DNA from 3 places in the Ancylobacter novellus DSM 506 genome. Region 3 is predicted to be linked to each of the others. Evidence: riboswitches for the same ligand, from Rfam matches in the RefSeq annotation. Region 3 holds a riboswitch; each other region holds the start of a gene.
What was found. A riboswitch is a leader RNA that binds a small molecule or an ion and turns the genes downstream of it on or off. The one in region 3 is predicted to bind thiamine pyrophosphate.
Positions count from the first base shown of each region.

Region 1: another riboswitch for thiamine pyrophosphate. It lies ahead of thiC (phosphomethylpyrimidine synthase ThiC); the one in region 3 lies ahead of SNOV_RS12995 (FAD-dependent oxidoreductase).
Region 2: another riboswitch for thiamine pyrophosphate. It lies ahead of thiD (bifunctional hydroxymethylpyrimidine kinase/phosphomethylpyrimidine kinase); the one in region 3 lies ahead of SNOV_RS12995 (FAD-dependent oxidoreductase).

Region 1 is NC_014217.1:3,100,476-3,104,413, forward strand. Features, by position in the region: gene SNOV_RS14740 (lytic murein transglycosylase) at 110-1,345, opposite strand; TPP riboswitch at 1,468-1,585, shown strand; gene thiC (phosphomethylpyrimidine synthase ThiC) at 1,686-3,497, shown strand; gene SNOV_RS14750 (NUDIX hydrolase) at 3,616-3,938, shown strand, end outside.
Region 2 is NC_014217.1:2,202,521-2,206,458, forward strand. Features, by position in the region: gene SNOV_RS10500 (MFS transporter) at 1-907, opposite strand, end outside; gene thiD (bifunctional hydroxymethylpyrimidine kinase/phosphomethylpyrimidine kinase) at 1,103-1,909, opposite strand; TPP riboswitch at 1,967-2,065, opposite strand; gene SNOV_RS10510 (Lrp/AsnC ligand binding domain-containing protein) at 2,192-2,428, shown strand; gene SNOV_RS10515 (DMT family transporter) at 2,617-3,537, opposite strand; gene SNOV_RS10520 (cytochrome b/b6 domain-containing protein) at 3,604-3,938, opposite strand, start outside.
Region 3 is NC_014217.1:2,722,852-2,726,789, reverse strand. Features, by position in the region: gene SNOV_RS13000 (MHYT domain-containing protein) at 1-1,542, shown strand, start outside; TPP riboswitch at 1,792-1,909, shown strand; gene SNOV_RS12995 (FAD-dependent oxidoreductase) at 1,899-2,954, shown strand; gene thiS (sulfur carrier protein ThiS) at 2,932-3,129, shown strand; gene SNOV_RS12985 (thiazole synthase) at 3,146-3,938, shown strand, end outside.

The DNA.
Region 1 (3,938 bases), 380 kb from region 3:
GGATGAGGGTGCGCCAGAGGCGAGCCGGGATCGCGTCCCTCTCTCTTCCTTCAAGCGATCCCGGATCGGCCTGTCGGCCGCCCGGGATGACGTCTCTACAAGCTTGCGTTCACCGCCCCGCGCGGAGCGCCGTGACCAGTTCCACCGTCGGATAGGAATCGGCCGGCATGCCCAGGCGCATCTGCTCGGTGCGGATCGCCTGCCGCGTCGCCGCGCCGACGATACCGTCGACCCGCCCGACATGATGGCCGCGCGCATTGAGCAGGCGCTGCAGCTCCACCACCTGCGCCATGGACAGCACCGGAATGGCCTTGCCCTGCCCGCGGTTGAACGGCCCGGCGCCGGTCACGCGGGTGGCGAGATAGGCGGCCGAGGTGGCGTAGACCAGCGAGTTGTTCCACTCGGTGAAAACATCGAAATTCGGATAAGCGAGGAAGGCCGGGCCGTTGCGGCCCATCGGCAGCAGCAGCGAGGCGGGAAGCTGGTCGGCCGGCAATTGCCCGCCGCCGGCGCGCATCACGCCCATGCGCGCCCACTGCGCGCGCGGCAGCTTGATGGCGAGGTCCGCCTGGTCCCAGGGCAGGTTTTGCGGCACCCGCACTTCCTCCAGCCAGGGCTGGCCGGCCTTCCAGCCGAGCGCGCGGATGTAATTGGCGGCAGAGGCCAGCGCGTCCGGCGCCGAGCGGATCAGATCGACCCGCCCGTCGCCGTCGAAGTCGACGCCGTAGTTGAAATAATGGTCAGGCAGGAACTGGAACTGGCCGAGCTCGCCCGCCCATGGCCCGCGCATGGTCTGCGGGGTGAGGTCGCCGCGGTCGATAATCTTCAGCGCCGCCAGAAGCTGGGTGCGGAAGACGTCGGCGCGCCGGCAGTCCCAGGCCAGCGTCGCCACCGAGCGGATGGTCGACTTGTCGCCCATATTGGCGCCGAAATCGGTCTCCAGCCCCCAGAAAGAGACCAGCACCGCGCCGGGCACGCCGAATTGCTGCTCGATGCGCTGGAATAGCGCCGGATTGCGCTGGATCTGCTGGCGGCCCTGCTGGATGCGATAATTCGCGACCATGCGGTCGGAGAACTGGAAGAAGCTCTGGCCGAACACCTTCTGCCCGCGATCGGTGGCGACGATGTCGGGGGCATAGGCGATGCCGTTCAGCGCCGTCGCCACGGTACGCGGCGAGACGCCCTGCGCCACCGCCTGCTGCTTGAAGCCCGCTATGAACTGGTCGAAGCCGGCACCGTTATTGCCGCAGCTCTGCTGGGCGAGCGCCGCGGCCGGCACGGCGAAAGGCGCGGCGAGCGCCGCCGCAAAAGCGGCCCGCCGGAACAGGGTCTTCAGGCTGCGCATGCATTCCCCCGGATCGTTGAGCGTCGTTCCTCGCGAATCAGCAATCTACAGGAAATGCGGCAGCGTCGGGGTGACGGGCGCGGGCGCGAATTGACTTCGCCGCCGGCTTGGGCCGACAATCGACCCGTTCCAAGGGGAGCCCCGCTAGGGGGCTGAGAGATCGCCGGCCGGAAGGCAACGCGATGACCCTTCGAACCTGATCCGGGTCATGCCGGCGAAGGGATCGGAACCTGATGGCGTCGTCCGTGCCGCAATTGCGCCTCGCGCAGGGTGGCATCGCCATTATCCCCCAACGTCATTGAGCCCGGATCTCCGCAACCAATGGTTCAGGAGATCCACCATGCTGACCAAGAATCCGAAGAACGTCGCCACCGGGCCGATTCCCGGCTCGCGCCGCCTCTATGCCGAATGCCCGGCGCGGGGCTTCCGCGTGCCCTTCCGGGAAATCCTGCTCGCGCCCGGCGCGGGGGAACCCGACCTCGCGGTCTATGACGCCTCCGGCCCCTATACGGACGAGGATGCCGTCATCGACATCGAGGCCGGTCTCGTCCGCCCGCGTGACGCCTGGGTGCGCGCCCGCGGCGACGTCGAGGAATATGACGGCCGTGACGTGAAGCCGGAGGACAACGGCAATGTCGGCGACGACAAGCTCGTCGCGCCCTTCCCGCTCCGCCGCCGCCCGCTGCGGGCGAAGAGCGGCGCGGTCACGCAGATGGCCTATGCGCGGGCCGGCATCGTCACGCCGGAGATGGAATATGTCGCCATCCGCGAGAACGGCCTGCGCGAGCGCATGGGTGAGATCGTCCGCGATGGCGAGGATTTCGGCGCGTCGATCCCCGACGTGGTGACGGCGGAATTCGTGCGCGACGAGGTGGCGCGCGGGCGCGCCGTCATCCCCGCCAACATCAACCATGGCGAATTGGAGCCGATGGCCATCGGCCGCAATTTCCTGGTCAAGATCAACGCCAATATCGGCAATTCGGCCGTCACCTCCTCGGTCGCCGACGAGGTGGACAAGATGGTGTGGGCGATCCGCTGGGGCGCCGATACGGTGATGGACCTCTCGACCGGGCGCAATATCCACAACATCCGCGAATGGATCGTGCGCAACGCGCCGGTGCCGATCGGCACCGTGCCGATCTACCAGGCGCTGGAGAAGGTCGGCGGCGTCGCCGAGGAGCTCTCGTGGGAGATCTTCCGCGATACCCTCGTCGAGCAGGCCGAGCAGGGCGTCGATTATTTCACCATCCATGCCGGCGTGCGCCTGCCCTTCGTGCCGCTGACGGCCAACCGCGTCACCGGCATCGTCTCGCGCGGCGGCTCGATCATGGCCAAGTGGTGCCTCGCCCATCACCGCGAGAGCTTCCTCTACGAGCATTTCGCCGAGATCTGCGAGATCATGCGGGCCTATGACGTCACCTTCTCGCTCGGCGACGGGCTGCGCCCCGGCTCCATCGCCGATGCCAACGACGCGGCGCAGTTCGCCGAGCTGGAGACGCTGGGCGAACTGACGAAGATCGCCTGGGAGAACGACTGCCAGGTGATGATCGAGGGCCCCGGCCATGTGCCGATGCACAAGATCAAGGCCAATATGGACAAGCAGCTCGCGGCCTGCGGCGAGGCGCCGTTCTACACGCTCGGCCCGCTGACCACCGACATCGCGCCGGGCTACGACCACATCACCTCAGCCATCGGCGCGGCGATGATCGGCTGGTTCGGCACGGCGATGCTCTGCTACGTCACGCCCAAGGAGCATCTCGGCCTGCCCAACCGCGACGACGTGAAGACCGGGGTGATCACCTATAAGATCGCTGCCCACGCCGCCGACCTCGCCAAAGGTCATCCGCTGGCGCGGGCCTGGGACGACGCGCTCTCCCGCGCGCGCTTCGAGTTCCGCTGGCAGGACCAGTTCAACCTGGCGCTCGATCCCGACACGGCGACCGCCTTCCACGACGAGACGCTGCCGAAGGAGGCGCACAAGCTGGCGCATTTCTGCTCCATGTGCGGGCCGAAATTCTGCTCGATGAAGATCAGCCAGGAGATCCGCGATACGGCCAAGGCCGCGGAGGCGGAGCGGGGCATGGCCGAGATGAGCGAGGCCTTCCGCGCCGGCGGCGGGCAAATCTATCGCGACGCCCCGGCGGCGGAGTAGCGGTCTCATCAACCCTCATCCCGGACGCCCGCAGGGCGATCCGGGATGAGGGTACGAGGCAAAGACTCTTCGGCAGATTCCCCCTACCCTCGCCGCCTCCAGCAATCCGGAACGCGCCATGTCCCCCGTACGCCCTATCCCCGCTGTCCTCGCCGTGGTCGAGCGCGGCGGCGAGGTGCTGCTGGTGCGGCGGGCCAATCCGCCGGACCAGGGGCTGTGGGGCTTTCCCGGCGGGCGCATGGAGATGGGCGAGACCCATCTCGAGGCGGCGCTGCGCGAGCTCGGCGAGGAGACCGGCATCGAGGCCGATTCGCCGCGCCTCATCACCGTGCTCGACTTCATCGAGCATGATCCGGCGGGCGCCCTCGCCCATCATTTCGCGATGATCGCGGTGCTGTGCCGCTGGCGCACCGGCGAAGGCGTGGCGGCCGATGACGCCCT
Region 2 (3,938 bases), 520 kb from region 3:
GCGGCTGCAAGGCGAGGAGCAGCAGCGGCGGCGGGCCGAGCGCCATGATGCCGAAGCGCACGACGCCGGCGAGGCCGCCGAGCAGCAGCAGCTTCTCCGCCCCGAGCCGCCGCGTCACCCGCGTGCCGGAATGGAACAGCACCACCTCGGCAATCACCCCGAGCGCCCAGAGCAGGCCGATCGTCGTGTCCGACAGCCCTTCCCCGTGCCAGTGGATCGAGGCGAAGGTGTAGAGCACCGCATGCGAGGCCTGGATCAGCGCCGCCGCGCCGATGCCGACCAGCAGGACCGGGGCCAGGCCGACGAGACCCCGGCCGGCCGCCTCCTTCTGCGCCCGCTGAGCCGGCTTCGCTTCGTCGAGCAGCAGTGCGGCTGCGGCAGCACCAACGCTGCCGGCGACGATGAGCCAGATCACCGTGTCGTGCGGCAGGGCGGCAACGAGCGTCCCGCCGAGCAGCAGGCCGGCCAGCAGGTTGCCGCCGATGAAGGACAGCGAGCCCCACAGCCGCACCCGTCCATAGTCGAGCACGCCCTCCGCCCGCCGCGCGACCGCATAGGCGTCGAGCACCGGCAGGCTCGGCTGCCAGAAGCTGGCCGCGAGCCCCAGCCCGACCAGGATCAGCACGGCGTTGGGCGCGAGAGCGATGCCGGCGAAGCACAGCGCCGTCATCAGCGCGTAGAAGACGAGCGTCGCGCGCGGCCGCCCGCTGCGGTCGGCGAGGATGCCGCCGAGCGGCGTGGTGAACAGGCGTACCGACATCGGCAGCGCCAGCGCGAAGGCGATCAGCGCCGGGTCGAAGCCGCGCCCGGCGAGCCAGACCGGAAAGAACGGCATGTAGACGCCGATGCCGAAGAACAGCCCGGCATAGACGGCGGCGATGGCGTGGCGCGGGGCGAGGACGGGCAAAGGAATCTCGCCTTGAGGACTCGCGGATGATCGCGGCCTCGATAGCAGCCGGCAGCCGGCCTTGCGAGCACGGATTGCGCCGGTCCTGTCACCGGTGGCGTTGCCACCATCGCGCCGATGCCACCAATGGTCGCCAAATGCCACCGGTGGCGTCGCAAATGTCACCATTTTCGCCACTGGTGACAGATGGTGGCGTCACCACCAGGCGTGGAAGTGGTGCACCGGGCCGTGGCCGTGGCCGATCTCCAGCTCCTCCGAGCGGGCGAGCGCGCGGGTGAGGTAGTCTTTCGCCGCCTCGACCGCCGGCCGCAGCGCCATCCCCCTGGCGAGGCCGGCGGCGATGGCGGAGGAGAGCGTGCAGCCGGTGCCGTGGGTGTTGCGGGTGACGACGCGCGGCGCACTGAGCTCCAGGAAACCATCCTCGTCGAGCAGCACGTCGATGCTGTCCGGCCCCTCGCCGTGCCCGCCCTTGATCAGCACCGCGCGCGGCCCCAGGACGAGGAGGCGCTCGGCCTGCCGGCGCACCGCCTCGATATCCTGCGCCGACTGCTCGTCCAGCAGCGCCGCCGCCTCGGGCAGGTTCGGGGTGATGAGGAACGCGCGGGGAAGCAGCAGCGAACGCAGCGATTCCACCGCTTCCGGCACCAGCAGCCGGTCGCCGGAGGCCGCGATCATCACCGGATCGAGCACGGCGGTCGCCGGGCCGTGGCTGTCGAGCCCCTTCGCCACGGCCTCGATGGCTTCGGGCCGCGAGAGCATGCCGATCTTCACCGCGTCCACCGCGAGATCGGAGAACACGGCGTCGATCTGCGCGGTGATGAAGGCCGGCGGCACGTCGTGGATGCCGGTGACGCCCAGAGTGTTCTGGGCGGTGAGCGCGGTGATCACGCTGGCGCCGTAGACGCCCAGCGCCGAGAAGGTCTTGAGGTCCGCCTGGATGCCGGCGCCGCCGCCCGAATCCGAGCCCGCGATCGTGACCGCGATAGGTGTGGAACCGCCCATGACTACGCCTCCTCGCCGGCTTCGGATGGAGGCGTCGCCGGCGCGGAGACCCGCCGCGGGCGTGCGCGATCCGTTTCCTCCGCCGGCATGACCCGGATCAGGTTCGTGGGTTGGCTCACCGCCTCTCAGCCCATAAGGGCACCCCAACGCGATCGTTTCCGCGAGATAGGCGAAGCCGCCTGCGCTTGCAAGCGCAACGCGCGAGGCGCGGTCGAAGGGGTTGCGCGCGCCTGCGGCTTCTGATCCTTATCGGCCTCCCGACAAGCAGCCGGAACGCCCGAGATGGTCCCCTTCTTCATGCAGATCAAATGTCACCTCGGCCGCTCCTACGAGGTGGCGAACGCCATCGCCGACGCCGAGATCGCCTCGGAGATCTACTCCACCGCCGGCGAATTCGACCTGCTGGTGAAGTTCTACGTGCCGGATGACGCCGACATCGGCCATTTCGTCAACGAGAAGGTGCAGCTCTTCCCGGGCATCCAGGACACGCGCACCATCATCACCTTCAAGGCCTTCTGAAGTTTCAGAGTCTGACTCGTAAACGCGACCGGGGTGCTTGGAGGCTCGTCATGGCCGGGCTTGGCCCGGCCATCCACGACTTCGGTTCGTCTCGGCGCCCGGCAAGTCGTGGATCCCCGGGCCAAGCCCGGGGATGACGGTCCAAGGGCGGCACCCGCCGCCCCGCAGCGCGACTACGAGGCAGGCTCTCAAGCTTCCGGCGCTCCCGGCGGCGGGGCCGGTATGTCCTCGCGCCGCGCGCCGGGGCGGCGCTCGCGCCAGATCACATACATGCCGGCGCCGATGACCACGCCGGCGCCGACGACTACCAGCACCGGCGGCACCTCGGCGAACAGCACGAAGCCGAGCAGCAGCGACCACAGCATCGCCGAATAGGCGAAGGGCGCGACCACCGAGGCCGGCGCATAGCGGTAGCTCTCGGTAAGCAATATCTGCCCGACACCGCCGAGCAGGCCGATGGTCAGCAGCAGCACCGCGTCCCAGAACCCCGGAATCACCCAGCCCCAGCCCGCCGTGGCGAGGCCCGCCACCGCGCCCAGCGCCTGGAAATAGAACACGATGGCCGGCGTCGTCTCGGTCTCGGTCAGGCGCCGCACCTGGATCATCGCGCCCGCCGTGAAGCCGGCGGCAAACAGCGCCAGGACCGCGCCGAGCACATGGTCGGTGGTGTCGAACTCGCCGGACATGTGCGGCCAGAGCATCAGCACCACGCCGCACAGGCCGACCGACACCGCCGCCCAGCGATAGGTCTGCACATGCTCGCGCAGCACCAGCGCCGCCAGAACCACGGTCAGCAGCGGCGCGGTGAAGCTGATGGCCGTCGCGTCCGCCAGCGGGATCAGCGCCAGGGCGGAGAAGCCGAGACTCATCGAAGTGACGCCGATGGTACCGCGCAGGATATGCCCGAACGGATGGGCGGTACGCACCGCGGCGCTGATCTCGTTGCGCCAGGCCAGCATCGCCAGCAGCGGGAACAGCGCGAAGAACGAGCGCGAGAACACCACTTCGCCGGTCGGAATCCGTTCCGAGACGATACGCACCAGCGCCTGCATGATGGTGAAGAGGAACGTCGCGCCGATCTGCAGCGCGATGCCCTTGAGCGCATTCATGATGGCGCCTTGGAGCACGAGTCTTGACCGGCTCGCAAGCGCAAAACGCTGGTATTTCAGGCTTTTTCAGGGAAAGGGATCGCCCCCGGCGAGCGCGATGCCGCCGAACACCACTACGATGGCGACGACGAGGCAGGCGAGCGCCCACGCGACCGAGCCCGGCGTCGCCGGCACGGGGTCGGCATAGGTGCCGGCCCGCTTGCGGCCGCTGACCATGGCGCGGATCAGATTGTCCCGCCCGAACAGCGAATAGACGAAGTTCACTAGGACATGCAGGCCGAGCAGCGCCAGCAGATACACATAGATCCGCTGGTGCCAGGCCGAGGCGGCCGCGATGGTCTCGTCGCTCGCCACCGGCGTCATCGGCCCGTAGACGATGATGTCGTCGGAGGCGAACAGCC
Region 3 (3,938 bases):
CGCTACCGCAACCTCTACCGCCGCACGCCGCTGCCGCTGCATTCGCTCGGCCCCGACGGGCGGATCGAGCAGGTCAGCGACCGCTGGCTGGAGCTGCTCGGCTATCGCCGCGAGGAGGTGATCGGCCGGCTGCTCACCGATTTCATGACCCCCGAATCCGCGCGCGTGCGCATCGAGGAGCACTGGCCGCAGCTGCTGGGCAGGGGCGAACTGCACGACGTCGAGTACCAGCTCGTCACCCACGACGGGCGGACCCTGAACTGCATCCTCTCCGCCGTCGCCGAGCGGGACTCGCAGGGGAAGCTGGTCAAGACGCTGTGCGGGCTGATCGACGTCACCGAGCGCCGCACCGCCGAGGAGGCGCTGCGCCAGGCGCAGAAGCTGGAGGCGGTCGGCCAGCTCACCGGCGGCATTGCCCACGACTTCAACAACCTGCTCGCCGTGGTGCTCGGCAATCTGGAACTCGCCGCCAAGCGCGCGCCGAGCGACCCGCGCCTGCAGGCGCTGCTCGGCAACGCCATCCAGGCGGCGCAGCGTGGCGCGGCGCTCACCCAGCGCATGCTGGCCTTCGCCCGCCGCCAGGACCTCAAGCCCGAGCCGGTGGACGTGCCCGACCTCGTGCTCGGCATGGCGGAACTGCTGCGCCGCTCCATCGGCCCGAGCGTGCGCATCGAGACGCATTTCCCGCTCGGCCTGCCGCGCGCGCGGGTCGACGCCAACCAGCTCGAACTCGCTCTGCTCAACCTCGCCGTCAACGCCCGCGACGCCATGCCGGAGGGCGGCACCATCACCATCGCCGCCCGCGAGGAGACGGTCGACGCGCCGGCCGACGAGGCCGACCGCCCGCCGCTGCGTGCGGGCCGCTATTTCTGCCTGTCGGTGACCGACAGCGGCAGCGGCATGGATGCGGAGACGCTGGCGCGCGCTACCGAGCCGTTCTTCACCACCAAGGGCGTCGGCAAGGGCACCGGCCTCGGCCTCGCCATGGTGCACGGCCTCGCCGCCCAGTCGGATGGCGGGCTGATGTTGGCGAGCCGGCCGGGGCGCGGCACGACGGCGACGATCTACCTGCCCATCGCCGAAGAGGCGCGCAATGCCGGGCCGTCTCCCGCCGTGCCGGAGGAGGACCTGTTCGTGCCGCCCGGGGAGGGCGGGGCGCTGCGCGTCCTCGTCGTCGACGACGACCCGCTGGTGCTCTCGGCGACGGGCGCGATGCTGGAGGACCTCGACTGCCTCGTCACCGAGGCTGCGTCCGGGCAGGAGGCGCTGCGCATCCTGGAGACCGGCGTCGCCTTCGACGTGGTGCTGACCGACCAGGCCATGCCCGGCATGACCGGCGTGCAGCTTGCCGCGCTGATCGCCGCGCGCTGGCCGGACCTGCCGGTCATCCTCGGCACCGGCTATGCCGAGCTGCCGCCCGAGGCCAAGGCCGGCACGCTGCGGCTCGGCAAGCCGTTCAGCCGCGAGACGCTGCGCCGCGCCGTCATCTCGGCGACCCGCCCGCCGCCGGACAACGTCGTCCCGCTGTCGCGGCTGGGGTGAGGGGGGCGGCGTTCTTCAAGGCGCTTCTTCTCGATGGCCCTCATCCTGAGGTGCGAGCCAAAGGCGAGCCTCGAAGGATGCTCGTCCGGGTGCGCTTCACTGACCATCCTTCGAGGCTCGCTGCGCGAGCACCTCAGGATGAGGGCGTGTTGTAGCCAGGCTCATCTAGCTCAAGGCTCCATCCGGCAAAGTCCGGACCCGGAATATTGTCGACGCCAGCGTGACATTCTCCGGCTTCGTGACTATATCAAGTCAGTCCGGGGGAGCCTCGTCAGGAGGCTGAGAGGCCATCGGCGCGCAAGCGGCATGGCGACCCTTCGAACCTGATCCAGTTGAGACTGGCGGAGGGAGGAATGATGACGTCCCCGCACACTCAATCGACCGAAGGCGCCCGCCGCGCCGATAACGCCATGCGTGTAAAAATCGTCGGCGCCGGCGTCGCCGGGCTGACCTGCGCCCATGCCTTCGCCAAGAGGGGCGCGCAGGTGACCATCGTCGAGCGCAAGGCCGGCTCCGGCCAGGGCTGCTCCTGGTTCGCCGGCGGCATGCTGGCGCCCTGGTGCGAGCGCGAGAGCGCCGAGCCGATCATCGCCGAATTGGGCTTCGAATCCCTCGACTACTGGCGCGAGGCGGTGCCCGACGTGCCGCGCGAGGGCTCGCTGGTGCTGGCGCCGGCCCGCGACCTGCCGGAGCTGAAGCGCTTCTCCCGCCGCACCGAAGGCTATGAGTGGCTCGACGGCGCCGGCATTGCGAGCCTTGAGCCGGACCTTGAGGGCCGCTTCGAGCAGGGGCTGTTCTTCCCCACCGAGGCGCATCTGGAGCCGCGCAAGGCGCTCGCCGCGCTGACCGCGAAGCTGGTCGGCGAACATAACGTCGCCATCCGCTACGAGGCCGACGGCTTCGAGAGCGACGAGGAGATCGACCTGACGGTCGACTGCCGCGGCCTCGCCGCCCGCGACCAGCTCGCCGACCTGCGCGGCGTGAAGGGCGAGATGCTGGTGCTCTATTCCACCGAGATCGCGCTGAAGCGCCCGGTGCGCATGCTGCACCCGCGCATCCCCGTCTACATCGTGCCGCGCGGCGACGGGCATTTCATGATCGGCGCCACCTCGATCGAGAATGACGAGCGCGGCCGGGTGACGGGCCGCTCCATGCTGGAGCTGCTCTCGGCCACCTATGCGCTGCATCCGGCCTTCGGCGAGGCGGAGATCGTCGAGATCGGCGCCGATGTGCGCCCGGCCTTCCCCGACAACCTGCCGCGGCTGCGCAAGCGCGGCAACACGATCTATGTGAACGGGCTCTACCGCCACGGTTTCCTCGCCGCGCCCGCCTTGGCGCGCCGCGCGGCGGAAGTGGCGTTCGACGGGGCGTATTTCCCGGAGGTGATGGATGAAGATCATCGTCAATGGTGAGCCGGCCGATACCCGCGCCGGCACCCTCGCGGACCTTCTGAGCGAGCTCGGGCTCAAGGGCGCCAAGGTCGCCACGGCGCTGAACGGGGCGATGGTGCGCGCGGTCAAGCGCGAGGCGACGGCCATAACCGATGGCGACCGGGTCGAGATCCTCGCCCCGATGCAAGGTGGCTGAGACGGAGGCTGATGAGATGGATGCGATGACGCAGGCGCCCGGCACGCTCGCCGATCCGGTCGAGTTCTACGGCACCAAGGTGAATTCGCGCCTGCTGCTCGGCACGGCGCAGTACCCCTCGCCGGCGATCCTGTCCGAGGCGATCCGCGCCTCGGGGGCGGAGATCGTCACCGTCTCGCTGCGCCGCGAATCCGGGGCTGCGAAGGCGGGTCAGAGCTTCTGGCAGCTCATCCGCGACCTCGGCGTGAAGGTGCTGCCCAACACCGCCGGCTGCAAGACCGTGAAGGAAGCCGTCACCACCGCCGAGATGGCGCGCGAGCTCTTCGGCACGCCCTGGGTGAAGCTGGAGGTGATCGGCGAGGACGACACGCTGCAACCCGACGTGTTCGGCCTGGTCGAGGCGGCACGCATCCTCTCCCGCGACGGCTTCGAGGTCTTCCCTTACACCACCGAAGACCTCGTGGTGGCGGAGAAGCTAATCGGCGCCGGCTGCGAGGTGCTGATGCCCTGGGGCGCGCCGATCGGTTCCGGCCGCGGCCTCAACAACCCCTACGGCCTGCGCTCGCTGCGGGCGCATTTCCCCGGCCTGCCGCTGGTGGTCGACGCCGGCGTCGGCGTGCCCTCGCATGCGGCGGCGGCGATGGAGATGGGCTATGATGCCGTGCTCCTGAACACCGCCGTCGCCAAGGCCGGCGACCCGGTGCGCATGGCGCGCGCCTTTGCCCGCGCCATCGAGGCGGGGCGCGAGGCGGTGCTTGCCGACCCGATGGAAGTGCGCGACATGGCCGCGCCCTCGACGCCCGTCATGG